One region of the Streptosporangium sp. NPDC023963 genome, then DNA from elsewhere that is predicted to be linked to it. Evidence: riboswitches for the same ligand, from Rfam matches in the RefSeq annotation. Region 1 holds a riboswitch; each other region holds the start of a gene.
What was found. Region 1 has a riboswitch for cyclic di-AMP ahead of AB0F88_RS21945 (hypothetical protein). Riboswitches for the same ligand answer to the same signal wherever they lie in the genome.

Region 1 (4,477 bases):
GTTCAGGGCAGGGCGGGCCGCCGTGCTGCGCTCGCTGCTCGACCTCCCGGCGATCTTCCGCGTCGCCGATCTGGAGGAGGCGGCGAGAGCGAACATCGCGGCGGAGCTTGAGCGACTGTGAGCGGTTAGCCACCAATACTCAACAACGTATCCTGGTAATGCCGTAGTATTTTGGTGGAATCTGGTGGATTCAGGGGAGCGAGGGGAGCGAGGCATGCTTGCCCAGCAGCGGCAGCAGGCGATCCTGGAAAGGGTGCGCAGTAGCGGCGGGGTCAGGGTCGCCGATCTCGTCCGGGAGCTCGGCGTGTCCGACATGACGATCCGGCGTGACCTTGAGGTGCTCTCCGAGCGCGGCCTGGTGGAGAAGGTCCACGGCGGCGCCACCGCCGCCGGGCCCGGCTCGACCGAGGAACCGGGCTTCGCCGCCAAGTCGGCGCGCCAGCAGGCGGAGAAGGAGACGATCGCCCAGCACGCCGCCGGGCTCGTCCGGCCCGCCACGGCGATCACGCTCTCCGCGGGGACCACGACCTGGACGCTCGCCCACCACCTGGTCGACGTGCCCGAGCTGACCGTGATCACCAACTCGATCCGGATCGCCGACGTCTTCCACCGCTCCCCCAGGGCCGACCGCACGGTCGTGCTCACCGGCGGGATCCGCACCCCCTCCGACGCCCTGGTCGGCCCGGTCGCGGTCTCGGCGATCCGCGGGCTCCACGTCGACACCCTCTTCCTCGGCGTGCACGGGATGAGCGCCCGCGCCGGGTTCACCACCCCCAACCTGCTGGAGGCCGAGACCAACCGCGAACTGGTCGCCTCCGCGCACCGCCTGGTGGTGCTCGCCGACCACACCAAGTGGGGCACGGTCGGCATCAGCACCATCGCCCAGCTGGCCGAGGCCCACATCGTGGTCACCGACTCCGGCCTGGCCGGGGAGGCCCGCGAGGAGCTCGCCGCCTCGGTGGGCGAACTGATCATCACGGAACCCCAGTCAGAGAGCGAGATCGCCGGCCGATGAAACGCACGATCACCCACCTGGCCGACGGCCGGGAGCTCATCTACTTCGACCGGCGCGACGACGCCGACCGCGGAGCGGTCGACCGGCGCGACCTGCTGCCCCGCCCCGCCGCCTCCGAGCTGCGCTACGACCCGCTCACCGAGGAGTGGATCGCGGTGGCCGGGCACCGCCAGGGCCGCACCTTCCTGCCCCCGGCCAGCGAGTGCCCGCTCTGCCCCTCCACCCCCGGCAACCTCACCGAGGTGCCCGCCGCCGACTACGACGTGGTGGTCTTCGAGAACCGGTTCCCGTCGTTCTCCGCCCAGCCGGGCGAGCACCGGGAGATCGGCGGGCTGAGCGAGGTCCGGCCGGGGATCGGCAGGTGCGAGGTGGTCTGCTTCACCTCCGAGCACGACTCCTCATTCTCGCGGCTCTCCCCCGAGCAGGTCGAGCTGGTCATGGAGGCCTGGGTCGACCGTACGGCGGAGCTGTCGGCGACGCCGGGCGTGGAGCAGGTGTTCTGCTTCGAGAACCGGGGAGCGGAGATCGGCATCACCCTGGCCCACCCGCACGGCCAGATCTACGCCTACCCCTACGTGACCCCGCGTACCAGGCTGACCCTCGGGGCGGCCGAGCGCCACCGGGCGCGGACCGGCGGCAACCTGTTCGCCGACGTCCTGGCCGCGGAGCGGGAGGCCGGGATCCGGGTGGTGGGCTCGAACGAGCACTGGACGGCCTTCGTACCGGCCGCGGCGCGCTGGCCGGTGGAGGTCCACCTCTACCCGCACCGCCAGGTCCCCGACCTGGTCGCGCTGGAGGCCGAGGAGCGCGCGGCGTTCGGCCCCCTCTACACCGACGTGCTCCGCCGCCTCGACGGGCTGTTCGGCGTGCCCATGCCGTACATCGCGGCCTGGCACCAGGCGCCGGTCTCCACCGGCCGCGATCTGTCGTACGCGCACATGGAGCTGTTCAGCATCCGCCGCGCGCCGGACAAGCTGAAATACCTTGCCGGGTCGGAGTCGGCCATGGGCGCCTTCGTGAACGACGTGTCCCCCGAGGCGACAGCACAACTTCTGCGCTCTGTTGTCACGAACTGATTACCGCTCGGTCTCGTCTTGAGGTCGCATGACCTGCTGTTTACCACTACTATCCTTCCCACATCGGCTGTAAACGCTGATTTGCCTAATCCTGGGCGCCTCGCTCAGGAACCGGGGAACCACCGCACCTGGGGTGAAACCACTTCGGTGGAAGGGCTTCCTCCAGCCCGAACCCGTCAGCTAACCCGGTAGGCGGAAGGAGAGGAGAGTTCGTGGCGGCTTCGTCCCCCACGTTCCGTCGGCATGCCGCTGTGGTCCTCTGTCTGAGCTCGATCGCGGCGTTCACCATCGGTACTCCCACCGCGGGAAGCGCGGAACCCAAACCGACCGAGGCCAAGCTCCGTGCCGACCTGGCCAAACTCGGCAAGAAACTCGACGGGCTGATCGAGACCTACGCGGCCAAACGCGAGTCCCTCAAGAAGGCGCAGAAGGCCGAGGCCGTCGCCAAGCAGAACCTGGGCAAGGCCGAGGAGGTCTACGTCGAGGCCAAGAGGCAGGTCGACTCCATCGTCCAGCTCCGCTACCAGACCAGCAGCAGCGGAGGGCTGCCCGCGCTGATGTTCTCCGGCGACATGGGCGCCGCCGCGGTGATGGAACAGCTCACCGCCCAGCAGAGCGCCTATCTGGAGGGCTTCGCCGGCAGCCTCGAGCGCAGGAAGAAGGCGTCGGAGACGGCATCCAGGCTCACCGACGAGATCCGCGAGGAGGCCAAGGAGGTGGAGGGGCGGCGCGAGGAGGCCGAGGACGTGATCCGCGACGTCAAGGACAAGCTCGACCGGCTCGCCCCCACCGGTTCCGGCCGCCGCTCCGACGGCAGCTGGGCCCCGCAGCTCCCCACCGGTGCCGACAACATCACCGACCGCACCCGGATCATGCGCGACGCCGTCATGCGGCGCTTCAGCCTCCCGTACTCCGTGGGCTGCTACCGGTCCGCCAACGACGGCGGCGAGCACCCCCTGGGCCGCGCCTGCGACTTCATGATGAGCACCGGCGGCACGATGCCCTCGGCCGCCAACCTCGCGCTGGGCGACGAGATCGCCGCCTGGGCCCTCAAGAACAGGACCAGACTCGGCGTGAAGTACGTGATCTGGCGCCAGCGCATCAACCACGGCTCCGGCTGGCGCTTCATGTCCAACCGCGGCGGCATCACGGCCAACCACTTCGACCACCCGCACATCTCGATGTACTAGGACCCGTACGGACTTCGGATCTTCAGATGGGTTGATGGCGCTGCGGAGACGAAGACCGGCGAGGTGGCTCTCGGGAGTCATGCCGAAGCTGCTCGCCGAGCGGCCGTCCACGGCCGGGGCAGATGACCGGCGCGTGCTGATCCGATGCCAGACCGGGGGCGGCGCGGTCATCGAGGATCCTCCTTCGTCCAGGAGGCACATCACCGAACGCCGCGCACGCTCCGCCTCCGGGATCTTGCTGACACCAGGTCCTGCCGTACGGACTGCAGGCGACCCCGGCACCGCGCCGCCGGCCTACTCGTGGACCCGTCGGCCCTGCCCCGCGGGATCGGGCTCAGGCTGCGGTCCAGGCGTACGAACCGGGACCGGAATGTCCGGCCTCCGACCGGCGAGCACCCGTACGAGCAGGGCCGGCCGGCCGGGCAGCCACCAGTTCCATCGGCCCATCACCGCGACGAACGCCGGCAGCAGCAGCGCCCTGATCACGGTCGCGTCCAGCAGCACGCCCAGCCCGAGCCCCGTCGCGAACATCTTGATCTCCGGCTGCGGGGCCGCCGCCAGTGACCCGAACGCCAGGAACAGGATCAGCGCCGCGCTGGTGACCAGCCGTCCGGTCCGCCCCAGGCCCTCGACGACCGCCTCGTCGGTGGAGCCGGTCCGGTCATACGCCTCCCGCATCCTGGCCAGGATGAACACCTCGTAGTCCATCGACAGCCCGTACAGGAACGCGAAGATCATGACCGGGATGAACTCGGCGATGGAGCCCGTGCCGGCCAGCCCCCAGATCGGCTCGGAGCCGTAGCCGTACTGCCAGACGAGCACCACCGCGCCCATGGTGGCGCCGAGGGGGAGCACGTTGAGCACGATCGCCTTGACCGCCAGCAGCAGCGAGCGGAAAGCCCGTACGAGCAGCAGGAACGTCAGGACGGAGATGAGTGCGAGCACGGCGGGGAAGCCGCCGTAGACCGCGGCCACGAAGTCGAGGCTCTGCGGCCCCTCACCGGAGACCTGGGCGCCCGCGGGCACGGCCGCGCGGACCCGGGCGATCGTGGCCCGGCCCGCCTCCGTGCCCGTCTCGTCCGAGGGGACGACCGTGATCAGCGACGTTCCGCCGCTCCGCCAGCCGGGCGGGGCCACCGCCGTGCGCACGCCGGGCAGCTCCGCCAGGCGCGCCGCCCGCACGGCGGGATCGTCGC
Region 2 (4,477 bases), on a different contig from region 1:
GAGGAGGCCCTGAGCGAGGCCGACTTCATCACGGTGCACCTGCCCAAGTCCAAGGAGACCATCGGCCTCATCGGCGACAGGGAGCTCCACACGGTCAAGCCGAACGTCCGCCTCATCAACGTCGCCCGCGGCGGCATCATCGACGAGAACGCCCTCTACTCCGCGATCAAGGAGGGCCGCGTCGCCGGCGCCGGCATCGACGTGTTCCCGAAGGAGCCGGTCACCGACAGCCCGCTCTTCGAGCTCGACCAGGTCGTCGTCACCCCGCACCTGGGCGCCTCCACCCACGAGGCCCAGGAGAAGGCCGGCACCCAGGTCGCGCGCAGCGTGAAGCTCGCGCTCGCCGGGGAGTTCGTGCCGGACGCGGTCAACGTCCAGGGCGGCGCCGTCGCCGAGGACGTCAAGCCGGGCCTGCCGCTGGCCGAGAAGCTCGGCCGGGTGTTCACCGCCCTCGCGGGCGAGGTCGCCACCAAGCTCGACGTCGAGGTGCGCGGCGAGATCGCCTCCCACGACGTCCGCGTGCTGGAGCTGGCCGCGCTCAAGGGCGTCTTCACCGACGTGGTCGAGGACTCGGTCACCTACGTCAACGCCCCGCTGCTGGCCAAGGACCGCGGCGTGTCGGTCGAGCTGATCACCAGCTCCGACAGCCCCGACTGGCGCAACGTCGTGACGGTCCGGGGCGTCCTCGCCGACGGCCGCGCGGTCTCGGTCTCCGGCACCCTGTCCGGGCCGAGGCAGATCACGAAGATCGTCGAGGTCAACGGCTACCAGATGGAGATCGAGCCGACCGACCACCTGTCGTTCTTCACCTACACCGACCGCCCCGGCATCGTCGGCGTGGTCGGCCGCATCCTCGGCGACCACTCGATCAACATCGCCTCGATGCAGGTGGCCCGCGACGCCAAGGGCGGCAAGGCGCTCATCGCGCTCACCGTCGACACCGCCATCCCGGCCGAGGTGATCGACCAGATCGGCTCGGAGATCGGCGCCGACAGCGGCCGCTCGGTCGACCTGGCCGACTAGCCGTACCCAGCCGTACCGCCGATGTGGCCGCCGCCCCGGAGACCGGGACGGCGGCCACTTCTCGTCTCAGCATGTGAGAAGTGTGTACACCGGGCGAGACGGCTTTCCCGCGGCCAGGTAGCCTGAAGTGAAATGCGCCAGGTTCTCGTAATTCCTACCTGCCGCGGCGAGGCCTGACAGGGGCAGGCCGGCGACTCGCCGCGGTGTCGTGGCGCGTGCCGGCTCCCAGCCCCCCGCCGCCGGTCCGTGATCCGGACCCGCGACATCAGGCCTGGTCGGAGTCCCGACCGGAGTCTCGACCACCTTCCTTGCAGGCATGCGACCGAGACGAGATTCGCCATGTACGACATGTATCCCTGGAACCGTCCCGAGGAGACCGAGGACGAGGCCATCGACGCGCTCCAGACCGCTCTGGACCGCAGGGACAACGGCGGTGCTCCCACCCGCTGAACCCGTTCTCGCCGCCGCCGGGGTCTCCACGGCCTCCCGGCGGTGATCCGCCGGCGTGTCTCATCCGCCGGGTACGGTTTCGGTCGCGAGCTCGACCCGCTTGGTCAGCTGAACCCCCTGCGGGTCGGGGCGCACCGCGCCGGCGAAGGAGTCGCGGCGCCAGGAGTCGAGTTTCTCCTCCTTGACCACGTCGCCGGTCTGCGGGGCGTGAACCATGTAGCCGGGCTTTGTGATCATGCCGACGTGGCCGAGACCGCTGAAGAAGACCAGGTCACCGGGCTTGAGATTCTTCCAGGCGATCTTCTTGGAGAAGGCGGCGTACTGGTCGTTGGTGACGCGGGGGAGCTTGATGCCGGCGGCGCCGTAGGCGCGGAGCACCAGGCCGGAGCAGTCGAAGCCGCCGTTGCCGGTGCCGCCCCAGACGTAGGGCGTTCCGCGCTTGGACATGGCCCACTTCACGGCTTTCTGCCAGGCGGGCTTGACGGCCGCGGCCTTCAGCGCGTCCTTCAGCGCGGGGGTGTTGAGCGCGGCGGGCCCGGGGGCGGGGGGCGGGGACGCGGCCAGGGCGGCGGTCGAGCTCGCGCACACCGCGGCGCCGGCGACGATCATGGAGGCGGAGATGGACAGGACGCGGGGGAGAACTGTGCCGGACAGGGTGATTCCTTCCATAAGGCCGGCCGGGTGAGCTGTCGGGCTCGGGCGTGGAGGCCGCCCTACGGCGCGAGAACGCGCTGATTCGCCCCAAGGAATCCACCTGATGACGGCCGGGAACGCGCTCCGGGGGAGGAGCGGGGCGCCCGGTGTCCGGTAGATCCCGTAAAGAGTGGTTCCCCGGCTCCGTGCGGGCCCGGTAAGGGGATGGCCCGTACGGATTAGGCATTGACGTGATTGGGAGGACCATAACGAAACCTCACGAAACGGTCAATACCAAGCAAAGACGGACAAAACGATCAAACGTCTCGCCGGGCGGATGTGTCCGGAGAATGAGACCGGTGTTCGATCACCGAGACGGACCGGTAAGGTGCCTGCATGGATTCGCGTAACATTCGCCTGGCGGTCATCCCCGGGGACGGAATCGGAGTCGAGGTCGTCACCGAGGGGCTGAAGGTCCTCGAAGCGGTCGGCACGAAGGTGGAGCCCACCACCTACGACCTCGGCGCCAAGCGCTACCACGAGACCGGCGAGACCCTGCCCGACCCGGTCCTCGACGAGCTGCGCGGATACGACGCGATCCTGCTCGGCGCGGTCGGCGACCCCAGCGTGCCCCCGGGCGTCCTGGAGCGCGACCTGCTGCTCAAGCTCCGCTTCCGGCTCGACCACTACGTGAACCTCCGCCCGGTCAAGCTCTTCCCCGGCGTCGAGACGCCGCTGGGCGGGGCCCGCCCCGAGGACATCGACATGGTCGTCGTCCGCGAGGGCACCGAGGGCCCGTACGCCGGGGCGGGCGGCGTCATGCGCCGGGGCACGCCGCACGAGATCGCCACCCAGGAGTCGCTGAACACCGCCCACGGCGTCGAGCGCGTCGTGCGCTACGCCTTCGACAAGGCGCTGGGCCGCCCCCGCAGGAAGCTGACGCTGGTCCACAAGACCAACGTGCTCACCTACGCCGGCGACCTCTGGGCCCGCACCTTCGACCGCGTCGGCCTGGAGTATCCCGACGTCCAGACCGACTACTGCCACGTCGACGCGGCCTCGATGTTCTTCGTCAGCCAGCCCGAGCGCTTCGACGTGATCGTCACCGACAACCTCTTCGGCGACATCCTCACCGACATCGGCGCGGCGATCGCCGGTGGCATCGGCCTGGCGGCCAGCGGCAACGTCAACCCCGACCGCACCGCGCCGAGCATGTTCGAGCCGGTCCACGGCAGCGCCCCCGACATCGCGGGCCAGGGCAAGGCCGACCCGACCGCCACGATCCTGTCGGTCGCCATGCTCCTCGACCACCTGGGCCTGGCCGCCGAGGCCGCCAGGGTCGAGCAGGCCGTCGCCGGCGACCTGGCCGAGCGGCCGGCCGGCAAGGCGGGCCGGACCACCCGCGAGATCGGCGACGACATCACCGCCCGAGTAGCCGGCTGAGGAAGCCGCCCTCCTCGACCCCGACGCGCCTGGCGGCTCACCCGAGCCGCCAGGTGCGTTTTTGTTTCTCCAGCACTGCCGGTTTTCGGCATGGATGGAGTAGTTTCCCGTTACCCGGTCCGACGCAGAATGGACCCAAGGGTAAGCCAGACACCAAGAGAAGGATCCGTGCGATGACCACCGCTCAGAAGCTCAGCTTCGACGTGCAGCTCTCCGACCACGCTCGCACCGCGGCAGAGCGCGAGCAGGTACTGGCGAGCCCGGGGTTCGGTCAGGTCTTCACCGACCACATGATCTCGATCGACTACACCGAGGGGCGGGGCTGGCACGACGCCAGGCTCATGCCGTACGGCCCGCTCAGCCTCGACCCCGCGACGTCGGTCTTCCACTACGCGCAGGAGCTTTTCGAGGGGCTCAAGGCCTACCGCCAGGAGAACGGCTCGATCGTGACCTTCCGGCCCGAGGCCAACGCCGCGCGCTTCAACACCTCCGCGGCGCGGATGGCGATGCCCGAGCTGCCCGAGGAGGCGTTCGTCGAGTCGCTGGAGCTGCTCGTCCAGACCGACCGCGAGTGGGTTCCGACCACGCCGGGCCACAGCCTCTACCTGCGCCCCTTCATGATCGCGACGCAGCCGGCGCTCGGAGTCAACTACCCGTCCAGGACCTACAAGTACATGGTCATCGCCTCCCCGGCGGCGGCCTACTTCGGCGGGGGCAAGGCCGTCACGGTCTGGCTCTCCACCGAGTACACCCGTGCGGCCCCCGGCGGCACCGGCTTCGCCAAGTGCGGCGGCAATTACGCGGCGGCCTTCGTGGCCCAGCGCCAGGCCGTCGAGCAGGGCTGTGACCAGGTGGTCTGGCTCGACGCGAGCGAGCACCGCTACGTCGAGGAGATGGGCGGGATGAACCTGTTCTTCGTCTACGGCGA
Region 3 (4,477 bases), 260 kb from region 1:
GCCGCGGGATATCCGCCCACGCCGTGCGTCAGGTCAGGCAGGCCGCCGGACGCCGGACGCCGGACGCGCCGACCCCCGGGCCGTCGGGGGGCGAGCAGCTGGTCGCGCGGGGCCTGCTCACCCGCGGGGAACTGGAGTTCTGCGTGCTGAGCGCGGTGCTCGACGCCGCGTACTTCCTGCTGCAGGCCACCGGGCACCGGCCCAGGTTCCGGCGGGGAGAGCTGCACTGGCTCGGACCGCAGTGGTACTTCGACGCGACCGGCCTGCTCCGGGAGTGCGAGCGAAGGAAGGCGCAGTTGGAACAGACCTGGCCGTCCGCGGAGCTGGACACGCTCCCGGTCGTCCCGCTGGGGCGCATCAGCGCCCAGCGGGTGGTGCTGAGCTCGCTCCAGTGGGAGGTGCTCGTCGGCGCCGACTCCACGGCGACCCCGGCCGACCTGGCGCGCAAGCTGGGCCGTCCCGCGTACTCGGTACTGCTCGCCGTACGGCAGCTCGCCTCGTCCGGACTGCTCCGCCTCCCGGAGCCCGCTCCGGCGGAGACTCCTGCGGCTCCCAGGGCTCCCGGGGCTCCCGGGGCTCCCGGGGCACCGGACCCGCTGCCCAGGCGGACGAGGGGTGCCACGGAGATCCCCGCGGCCGCCGCGGGTTCTCCGGAGACCTCGGAGTGGCTCCCCAGGGCGAACGGGGACCCGGCCGACGTCAACCTGCTCATCCGGCTCAGGAACGCATTGGAGGCCATGACTTGAGCGACTTGAGCGACTTGAGCGACTTGAGCCCGGTCACATGCCGATAAGGCTGCGGACGCTGAAGCTGATCGGAAGGAGGATGCCGGTGGAACTGCGTGAGGAGATACGGCGCGAGATGGCGGCGCTGCGAGAACGCATGCCCGACGTGAACGGGAGCATCGCGTGCAGCGTCGACGGTCTGACGATAGCGAGCGACCTGGAGAGGGACACCGAGCAGACCGGCGCGCTCTCCTCCGCGGTGCTGGCCCTCAGCCGCCGGATGACGAGCATGGCCGGCAAGGGCACCTTCGAGGAGACGTTGATCTCCGGTACCAACGGCTACGCGGCGTTCTACGCCGCCGGACCCAAGATCGTCCTCACAGTCCTGGCGCGCCCGGGGACCAACCTCGGGCTGCTCCGGCTGGAGGGCCGCAAGACGGCGGCCAGGCTGGCCGCCGCCGGCTCGCGCACATCGATACCCCAGTGATCGGAGACAGCAATGGGCAACATGGACATCTCGCTCAAGGAGATGATGACGATCGACGGTGCCATCGGCGCGGTCGTCGTCGACTACAACAGCGGGATGGCGCTGGGCGCGCTCGGCGGGTCCAAGGACCTCGACCTCCAGGTCGCGGCCGCGGGTAACACCGAGGTCGTCAAGGCCAAGATGCGGACCATGGAGTCGCTCGGCCTCAAGGACGGCATCGAGGACATCCTCATCACGCTCGGCACGCAGTACCACGTGATCCGCCCGATCGCGGGCCGGAGCGGCAAAGGGCTGTTCCTCTACCTGGCTCTCGACCGGAACCGGGCCAACCTCGCGCTCGCGCGGCACACCCTGCGCGGCATCGAGGAGAAGCTCGAAGTCTGATCCTCCGGTGCGGCCCGCGCCCCGGGAGGCACGGACCGCACCGGAGTCCTTTCCGCGTCTTTTCTGAGCGTTCCCGGAGGACTCCGGCGGGGGTCTTCCGGAGGGCGACGGCTCCGGCTCAGCCCTTCCCGGCGCCGATCTCGGCGGCGCGGGCACCGGCGGCGGCCACGCCGGCCGGGGCGTGCCAGGAGGCGGGCTCGACCATGACCTTGGGCTTGCCGGCCCACGGCCGCACCGCGGCGCTCACCGGCTGGGTCTGCACGCCTATCCCCAGTCGCTGGGCCTTGGCGAAGACGACCGTCGGAGGCTTGGCCGGGCTGGTGTCCCTGCGGCTCCAGGCACCGGTGGAGAACGCGACGGGGTGGTTCTTTATCCCCGTACCGTCACCCCACTTGGTGACCACGTACTGGATGTCGATGTGGCCCATCCCGCCGTTGCCGTCCACGCCGAGCGTGCCGGCGTTGAACGTTCCACCGGTCAGGTCGGCGAAGGTCTTGGCGTCGATGTCGATCATGATGCCCTGGTTCGAGGGGGAACCGGGGCCGCGGTCGCCGACGAAGAACTTGGCCTTCTTGCCCTTGTAGATGAGGTAGCCCTCGGTGAGCAGGGGCCAGCTCGGGCTGGCGATCATGCCCTTCTGCATCGGCCGGCCGCTGGCGGGCAGCCCGGTGTCACCGGCCCGGCCGGAGGAGTCGTCCCAGAAGTAGGAGGCCGTGGTCGCGCCCTGGAGGAGGACGGACTCGGCGCTGGCCTTCGCCACCCCGACCTCGGGGTCGGCGGTGGCGGCGAAACAGGTGGAGGTGGGCAGCGCCACCGCGACACCGGTGGCGGCGAGGACGCTCGCGCCGACCAGGGCGGCGGCGGCGAGGCGGTTTCCGCGGGACTTGTTCTTCTGCCAGGTGAACTTGCTCAGGCCGTTCTTGTGCAAACCAAAGATGGGGCGCATGGAGAAAAGGCTCTTTCGCGAGGGAACGGGGCAGCCACGTGCGACACACCGGAGTGGTGCGGTGGCGGGGACGCGCTCGTCGGAAAAGGGGGCGTAGCCGGAATCTCAGGCAATCGCTACGCGGAGCACGATCTGGAAGGTGCCGCGATCGGGCGCGGCGAGAAGGTACGGGGGGAAGGGGGAAAGTTCAGGTGGCCGGCACGGACAAGGGCTGCACCGACGTGGTAACGCGGTGATCCATGAGGGGATCTCCTCTCCATCTCGTCTACCGGGTTAGCTGACGGGTTCGGGCGGTGGAGTTGCCCTACCGCCGCGTGGTCGCGGCGGATTCACCCCGGAAACGTGGTTCCCCGGCTCCGGGGCCCCTGAGGGGCCCTCGGGATTCGACGTCGGCCGGCCGCTCCCTCTTGTGAAGGGCAGGTCGCCAACCGATAACTGTGGACACTACCCACCCAAACCGGACAAAGCAAAGCAAACACCATGAAAACCCCAGAAGATCTACCTACAAGCTTCAAGGAAGCCTCATCGATCGCCCCGCCAGGCCAACACCCGTCCTACCAGCACGGATGTCTCCCCCATCTCGGGATCCGCCCCCGGAACCCCGTCCCGGAGCCCGTTCCAGGGCCCTGTCCCCGGAGATCCACACGGGGAACATCCGCCCCGTGAACCCGTCCCCGGCCGGTCCCGCCCCGCCCCGTAAAGGTTCACCCAAGGTCCCGCCCCGCAAAGGTCCATTCAAGGAGAGCCCGTCCCGCGGGCCGTCCCCGGCCGACCGGTTCCGCCAGGTTTCAACCGGCCCCGCTCAGTCCCGCTCAGTCCCACCAGAACGACCAGGCGTTCCTGCCCTTGATCTGCTCGGCGTAGTCGATGAGGTTCCCCGCCCCCTGGATGATGCTGTCGGGGCAGAACGTCCAGTGCTCCGCGGCGACGTGCAGGGCGTGCTCGGAGGTGGTCGGAGGCGCGGCGACGCTGAGGTCGAGGGTGTTGAAACCCATGCCGACCACCCGCACCCCGAACCTGTCCTCCCAGCTCCGCACGACGGCCGCGAGCGGGACCATCCACTCGTTGTGGTTCAGGGCGCCCTGCCAGCCCATGACGGCGAGGGCGTCGGCCCCGCGCTCGACCGCGACGAGCCCGAGCGGGGTCCTGCGCTCGGCCACCAGCCCGGCGTACCAGTCGGCGACCACGCCGGGGTCGGCGGCGAGCCTTCCCGAGGGGGCCGGGCCGGGACACTCGGGGCCGAAGGGGTCGAGCAGTTCCAGCTGGTCGAGGTTGGCCTTGGCGATCCAGTCGGACCACACCTCGGCCATGAACGCGGCGGCGTGGTAGTTGTCGATCTGACCGGCCGTGTCCGGGGCGATCTGCCCGGCCGACCAGGGCTGGACGGAGTCCTCCAGCAGCACCGGCCACAGGCCCGACCGCTCGTGCTGGGCCCTCAGCCGCGCCCAGTACTCGCCGGAGACCGCCACCTCGCTGAGCCAGAACGCCGGACGGCGACGGACGGCGAGCTGGGCGTAACCGGGGTCGGGCCACACCACGTCCCCAGGCGGCAGCTCCACCGAGAGCCTCCTGCCGCCGCCCCCGCCGAGCCCGTCGCCGTCCTCGCTCCCGTCGGCTCCATCGGCGAACAGCTGGCCCAGAACTGGCGGAAGTCGCTCGCTCTCGCAATCGCTCATCTCTACCGATCCGATCCTGACCACGGACCAATTTTGGCCTGTCAACCATCCCGAGGGACAGTTCTGCCCTGGTCCAGGCAAAAATTATCGGTAGTGGGGAGAAACGGAACCGGGCGGGTGCCCGTCCTGCGCCGTCCCGCCCGGCAGGTCGGCCGCGTTTTGTTGTGCAGTGCAGAACGTTGTGCTGCAAAGTGGCCGCAGGGCGGTGTACTCGCCTACCTTGACCAGGTATTCGATCGCCGGATCACAATGGGAAGCC
Region 4 (4,477 bases), on a different contig from region 1:
ACGACCGCCAGCGTGACCACCCCCAGGACGGCCAGCGCCCACCCCGCCGACCGCACGCCCGCGGGCGTGTCCGTCGTGCTCAGCGTCACGTGAGTTCCTCCCTGAGGTAGTCGCGCCAGGCTCGGGTGAACTCGGCCACCGGCAGGCCCAGCGTGCTCTCGACATCGCTACCGTAGAGCCTCACCAGGGCCTTCTCCCCGAAGCGCTCCGCGACGAACCGGCAGGCGAGCCACGCCTCCTCGTACGCCTGCGCGAGCCTCGGCGCGCCGGGGGCGAAGTCGGCCGGGCCGGGGAGCCGGGCGGGCAGGGCGCCCGAGCGCACCTCGGCGGCCAGCTCGGCGGCGGCCGTGCGCACCGCGATCCCGGCGTCGCGGTAACCCGCGTAGTCGGCGAAGCCCTCCGACAGCCACATCGGCACCCGGCCGCCGCGCGTCGCGCCGGTGGCCACGTGGGCGAGCTCGTGGGTGATCACCACGTCCCTGCCGGTCGCGGTGAGCCGGGCGTACCCCGACGGCAGGACGATCACCCGGTCCGCGGTCGCCATCGCGGCCAGGCCGCGGGTGCTCCCGGCCCCGGCGAGCGCCGCGGCCTCGGCGTCGGTGGCGGGGAAGAGGACCACCGCGGGGACCGGCCCCCAGATCGCCGCGATCGTCGCGCGGGCCCGGTCGGCCCTGGCCGCCAGGTCCCGCAGGACGGCGGCCGGGACGCCGTGGCCGATCACGAGGGAGTACTCGCCCCGGACGGTGACCGCGGCGCCCGGCCACAGGTCGCGGGGATCGCGCGGGCTACGGGAGGCGTACGGGACGCGCGAAGGGGTCCGGGCGCCGTACGGGTCAGGGGGACGGGGGGCGCGCGGGAGGGGCGCGGCTCCGGCCAGGAGAGGTCCCGTCCCGGCGAACGGACCGGCGCTCATCAGCGCCAGCATCCCGGCGAGCACGGCGCGGCGCCCTTTCGGGACGGACATACGAGCCGATGGTACTCGACCGGCATGGAGCGGCCCCGGCCCTCCTGGTGGAGGGCCGGGGCCGCTTTTCCGTGCTCGGGCGCGTGCTCGGGCATGTGCTCGAGCGCGTGCCCGGACGCGGGCTCAGGCTCAGGTTCCATACCTGGGCTCCGTGCTCACGCGTGGATCCCGGGCTCCGCGCTCACGCGCGGACCTTGGGCTCCGTGCGGGGCTCAGGCCCCGGGCCGTACCGCTCCGGCGAAGGAGGACCTGTAATAGCCCGCCAGCCTCACGATACGGACCGTCTTGCCGCTGCTCGGCGAGTGGACCATCCTGCCCTTGCCGACGTACATGCCGACATGGCCCTTTCCACTGAAGAACAGCAGGTCACCGGGGTGCAACTTGCTCCACGAGACCTTTTTCCTGATCGACCTGTACTGGCTGTGCGTGATCCTGGGAAGGGACACGCCCGCCTTCCGCCAGGCGTACCGGACGAGCCCCGAGCAGTCGAACGCTCCGGGACCGGAGGCTCCCCACCGGTACGGATCGCCGATCTGCTTCTTGGCCGCCGAGACCGCCTTACCGGCCCGGATCCTCTGCAGTGCCGCCCTGCTCTTTTTGGCCTTGCCCTTGGCCTTGACCTTGGTCTCAGCCTTGGTCTCGGCCTGAGAGGCGGTCTTGTTGGTGCTCTCGGCCTTCTCTGAGACACCGGCCGCGCTGTTGACCAGTATCTCGGAGGGGCCGTCCACCGCCTGCGCCGCCGTGGGCCCCAGGGTGACCGCTCCGGCTGAGGCGGTCAGGGTGAGGGCGATGCCGCCGAGGGAAAGGCGGAAAAGGCGCGACAGACGGGGGTTGTACGGGGTGGTAGACAGGATTTCTCCTTGGGACTTCCACTGATGCCTACCGGGTTAGCTGACGGATTCGGGCTTGGAAGATGCCCTACGGCAAAACGCGCCGATTCACCCCTGGCCACGCTGTATCGGGCCTTTTGGGTCCCCGGTTCCATGCCTCCTGGCTGCATAGATTCGGCGGGCCGCCGTGATGAGCCCTGCCCCCGGGTGGGGGCACGGCGGCCGGTTGGATTTCTATAGGGACACCGGCCCGAAGACCGACATTCGCCGCGACGGCGTGGCTTGCACGTCGCGACGCCAGAAGTTACCCCGATCTCCAACTTTCGGCAAAGCATTCGCCAAATTGGGAGATCGACAACCCCTCTTGATCTTCCTGTTACCCCTGCTTAATGGCTATTTATGCTATTGAGATATGACTCTCGTCACACCCTTCTCGCCAGTCCAACAAATCACGATTTATGTAATCTTCATCACACTCACCGCCGATGGAGCGGTCCCGCATGATCCGGCCGGGTGACCTCAGCGCCCGACGCGCGTGCAGGCGCCGTGGACCGGCTCCCGGAAGTCCGCCCGACGATCTCGAGTCCGGCGGCGTCGAGCATCGGTCCGGGCAGCCGCCCGAAGGTGCCGTACTCGGTGCGCAGACGCTCGGCACAGTCGTCGCGGGTGTGGCCCAGCGCGGGCGTGACCCAGCGCGGGCGTGACCCAGCGCGGGCGTGACCCAGCGCGGGCGTGACCCAGCGCGGGCGTGACCCAGCGCGGGCGTGACCCAGCGCGGCATCGCCCGCCACGCCGTCGAGCCGACGGCCGAGCACGGCGTCGGAGTCGGAGTCGAGGCGCTCGGGACCGGCGCGCGCTCTTCGGGCGTCCGTGGTTTGATCATGTCCCGATGCCGGATGTGCCGCCGCGTCCGGCACATCCGGTTTCCCTGCGTCTCGTCAGGCGCGAGACGGGGCCGGCACATCCGGTTTCCCGGCGTCCCGTCAGGCGCGAGACGGGGCCGGGACGTCCCCGGCGGGAGCGCGGCCCGGCCCGGTCAGGGGCGGACGGCTCCGACGATGCGGCGGCCGTAGGCGGACAGCGGGACGACCTTGACGACGTCGCCGGTCTGCGGGGCGTGCACGATCTGGCCGTTGCCCGCGTACATGCTGACGTGGCCGAGACCCTCGCTGAAGATGAGGTCGCCCGGCTGGAGCTCGCTCAGCGAGACCTTGCGGCTCGCGCCCCAGCTCCACTGCTCCCAGGTCGTGCGGGGGAGGCTGACTCCCCCGCTGCGCCAGGCGCTCTGGACCAGGCCGGAGCAGTCCCAGCCGCGCGGGCCCGTGCCGCCGTACTGGTAGGGCTTGCCGACCTGGGCGAAGGCGAACTGCAGGGCGGCGCGGGCGTTGCCCGAGGCGGAGCCGTTGTACTGGATCCCGGCGCTCTCGGGGTTACCCGTCCTGAAGGCGTTGAGCTCGCGCAGGATCTTCGTCTGGGCCTTGACCATCTTGTCGGCCTTGGCCTTCTCCCTGGCCAGCTCGTCACGCGTCTCGTCGGCCTCGGCCAGCGCCTTCTTGGCCTGGTCCCGGCTGGTCCGCAGCACCTTGGTGGCCTCGTCGAAGGCGTTCAGGGACTGGGCGCGGGAGGTGGACATCTGGTCGGCGGCGGCCAGACCGCTCAGCAGGGCGCCGGGGTCGGTCTGGTAGATCATGCCTTCCCAGCCGTTGACCACGCCGACCTGGTAGGTGCTGACGGCCATCGTGACGAGCTCCTTGCGCAGCCCGGCCACCTGCTCGTTCTGGCGGGTCAGGTCATCGTTGAGCGTGTTGTACTTCTTCCTGGCCCGCTTCCACTTCTCCGAGGCCTGGTTGTACTTCTCGACGACCTGGTCGGCCTGCTCGTTGAGCTTCTCCAGCTTCTTCTTGGCCTGGGCGGCCGTCGGCCTCGGATCGGCGGCCGCTCCGCCCACCGGCAGCGTCAGCAACGCGAGAGCGAGCCCGGCCGCCACCGGTATCCGAATCAGTCCAACCGGCAAACCCGCCACGGCCACGTCAACGCCTCCCGACTGCACCAGACCTGCGGCGAATAGTACAGAAGAAGTAATGATTGACTCACCTTTTTGCCGGGTTTGCTCCTTAATCTCAGGTGAACCCCTTTACCCGCGACTTACCCGCGACCGGCGGCGCCCGTCTCACGACCGGCGGCGCCCCGGCCACGGGGGGCCGTCCGCCCCGGACCCCGCCAGGTCTCGCTACCGGCAGGTGGCGATGTCGCAGATCTTGGCGGTCATCTTCCTCGCGTCACGCAGCTGAACGGTCCAGTCGCTCTTCGCGGGCTTGGCGTACTCACCCGCCCAGAGGTAGACCACGACGGCGTTGCCCTTCCTGACCAGCACGCTCCGGTCGCCGCCCACCCCGGCCTTCTTCCCGTAGTAGACCTGCCCGGAGATCCTCAGCGCCTCGTCGCCGAGCCCGGTCAGGCGCGAGGAGGCGTAGCGGTAGCCGGAACCCGAGCCGGTCCTGCCTCCGCACCTGGTCAGGGCGGCGCGCACCTGGGCGACGGCCGAGACGGCCGAGGCCCGCGAACCGTACAGGACCACCTGCTCGACCTTCATGAAGTCCGGCACGCCGGTGAAGGTCACCGTCCGAGCGGCCACCCGGCCGGTCGCGGCCAGCGTGCTCCTGTCACACGGGTTGACGGCCAG

Region 2: it holds a riboswitch for cyclic di-AMP, as region 1 does, so the genes downstream of both, AB0F88_RS34095 (C40 family peptidase) here and AB0F88_RS21945 (hypothetical protein) in region 1, are expected to answer to the same signal.
Region 3: it holds a riboswitch for cyclic di-AMP, as region 1 does, so the genes downstream of both, AB0F88_RS23170 (hypothetical protein) here and AB0F88_RS21945 (hypothetical protein) in region 1, are expected to answer to the same signal.
Region 4: it holds a riboswitch for cyclic di-AMP, as region 1 does, so the genes downstream of both, AB0F88_RS02785 (C40 family peptidase) here and AB0F88_RS21945 (hypothetical protein) in region 1, are expected to answer to the same signal.

The regions. Positions count from the first base shown of each region.
Region 1 covers NZ_JBEZZK010000007.1:21,321-25,797, forward strand. The annotation lists gene AB0F88_RS21930 (metal-dependent phosphohydrolase) at 1-121, shown strand, start outside; gene AB0F88_RS21935 (DeoR/GlpR family DNA-binding transcription regulator) at 215-1,015, shown strand; gene galT (galactose-1-phosphate uridylyltransferase) at 1,012-2,091, shown strand; cyclic di-AMP (ydaO/yuaA leader) riboswitch at 2,164-2,300, shown strand; gene AB0F88_RS21945 (hypothetical protein) at 2,343-3,281, shown strand; gene AB0F88_RS21950 (MMPL family transporter) at 3,576-4,477, opposite strand, start outside.
Region 2 covers NZ_JBEZZK010000015.1:170,388-174,864, reverse strand. The annotation lists gene serA (phosphoglycerate dehydrogenase) at 1-1,023, shown strand, start outside; gene AB0F88_RS34095 (C40 family peptidase) at 1,534-2,142, opposite strand; cyclic di-AMP (ydaO/yuaA leader) riboswitch at 2,130-2,362, opposite strand; gene AB0F88_RS34090 (3-isopropylmalate dehydrogenase) at 2,503-3,549, shown strand; gene AB0F88_RS34085 (branched-chain amino acid aminotransferase) at 3,723-4,477, shown strand, end outside.
Region 3 covers NZ_JBEZZK010000007.1:285,493-289,969, forward strand. The annotation lists gene AB0F88_RS23155 (hypothetical protein) at 1-746, shown strand, start outside; gene AB0F88_RS23160 (roadblock/LC7 domain-containing protein) at 826-1,212, shown strand; gene AB0F88_RS23165 (hypothetical protein) at 1,225-1,596, shown strand; gene AB0F88_RS23170 (hypothetical protein) at 1,715-2,542, opposite strand; cyclic di-AMP (ydaO/yuaA leader) riboswitch at 2,790-2,941, opposite strand; gene AB0F88_RS23175 (DUF4253 domain-containing protein) at 3,355-4,218, opposite strand.
Region 4 covers NZ_JBEZZK010000001.1:668,033-672,509, forward strand. The annotation lists gene AB0F88_RS02775 (M48 family metallopeptidase) at 1-89, opposite strand, end outside; gene AB0F88_RS02780 (hypothetical protein) at 86-964, opposite strand; gene AB0F88_RS02785 (C40 family peptidase) at 1,177-1,692, opposite strand; cyclic di-AMP (ydaO/yuaA leader) riboswitch at 1,826-1,984, opposite strand; gene AB0F88_RS02790 (NlpC/P60 family protein) at 2,831-3,781, opposite strand; gene AB0F88_RS02795 (hypothetical protein) at 4,025-4,477, opposite strand, start outside.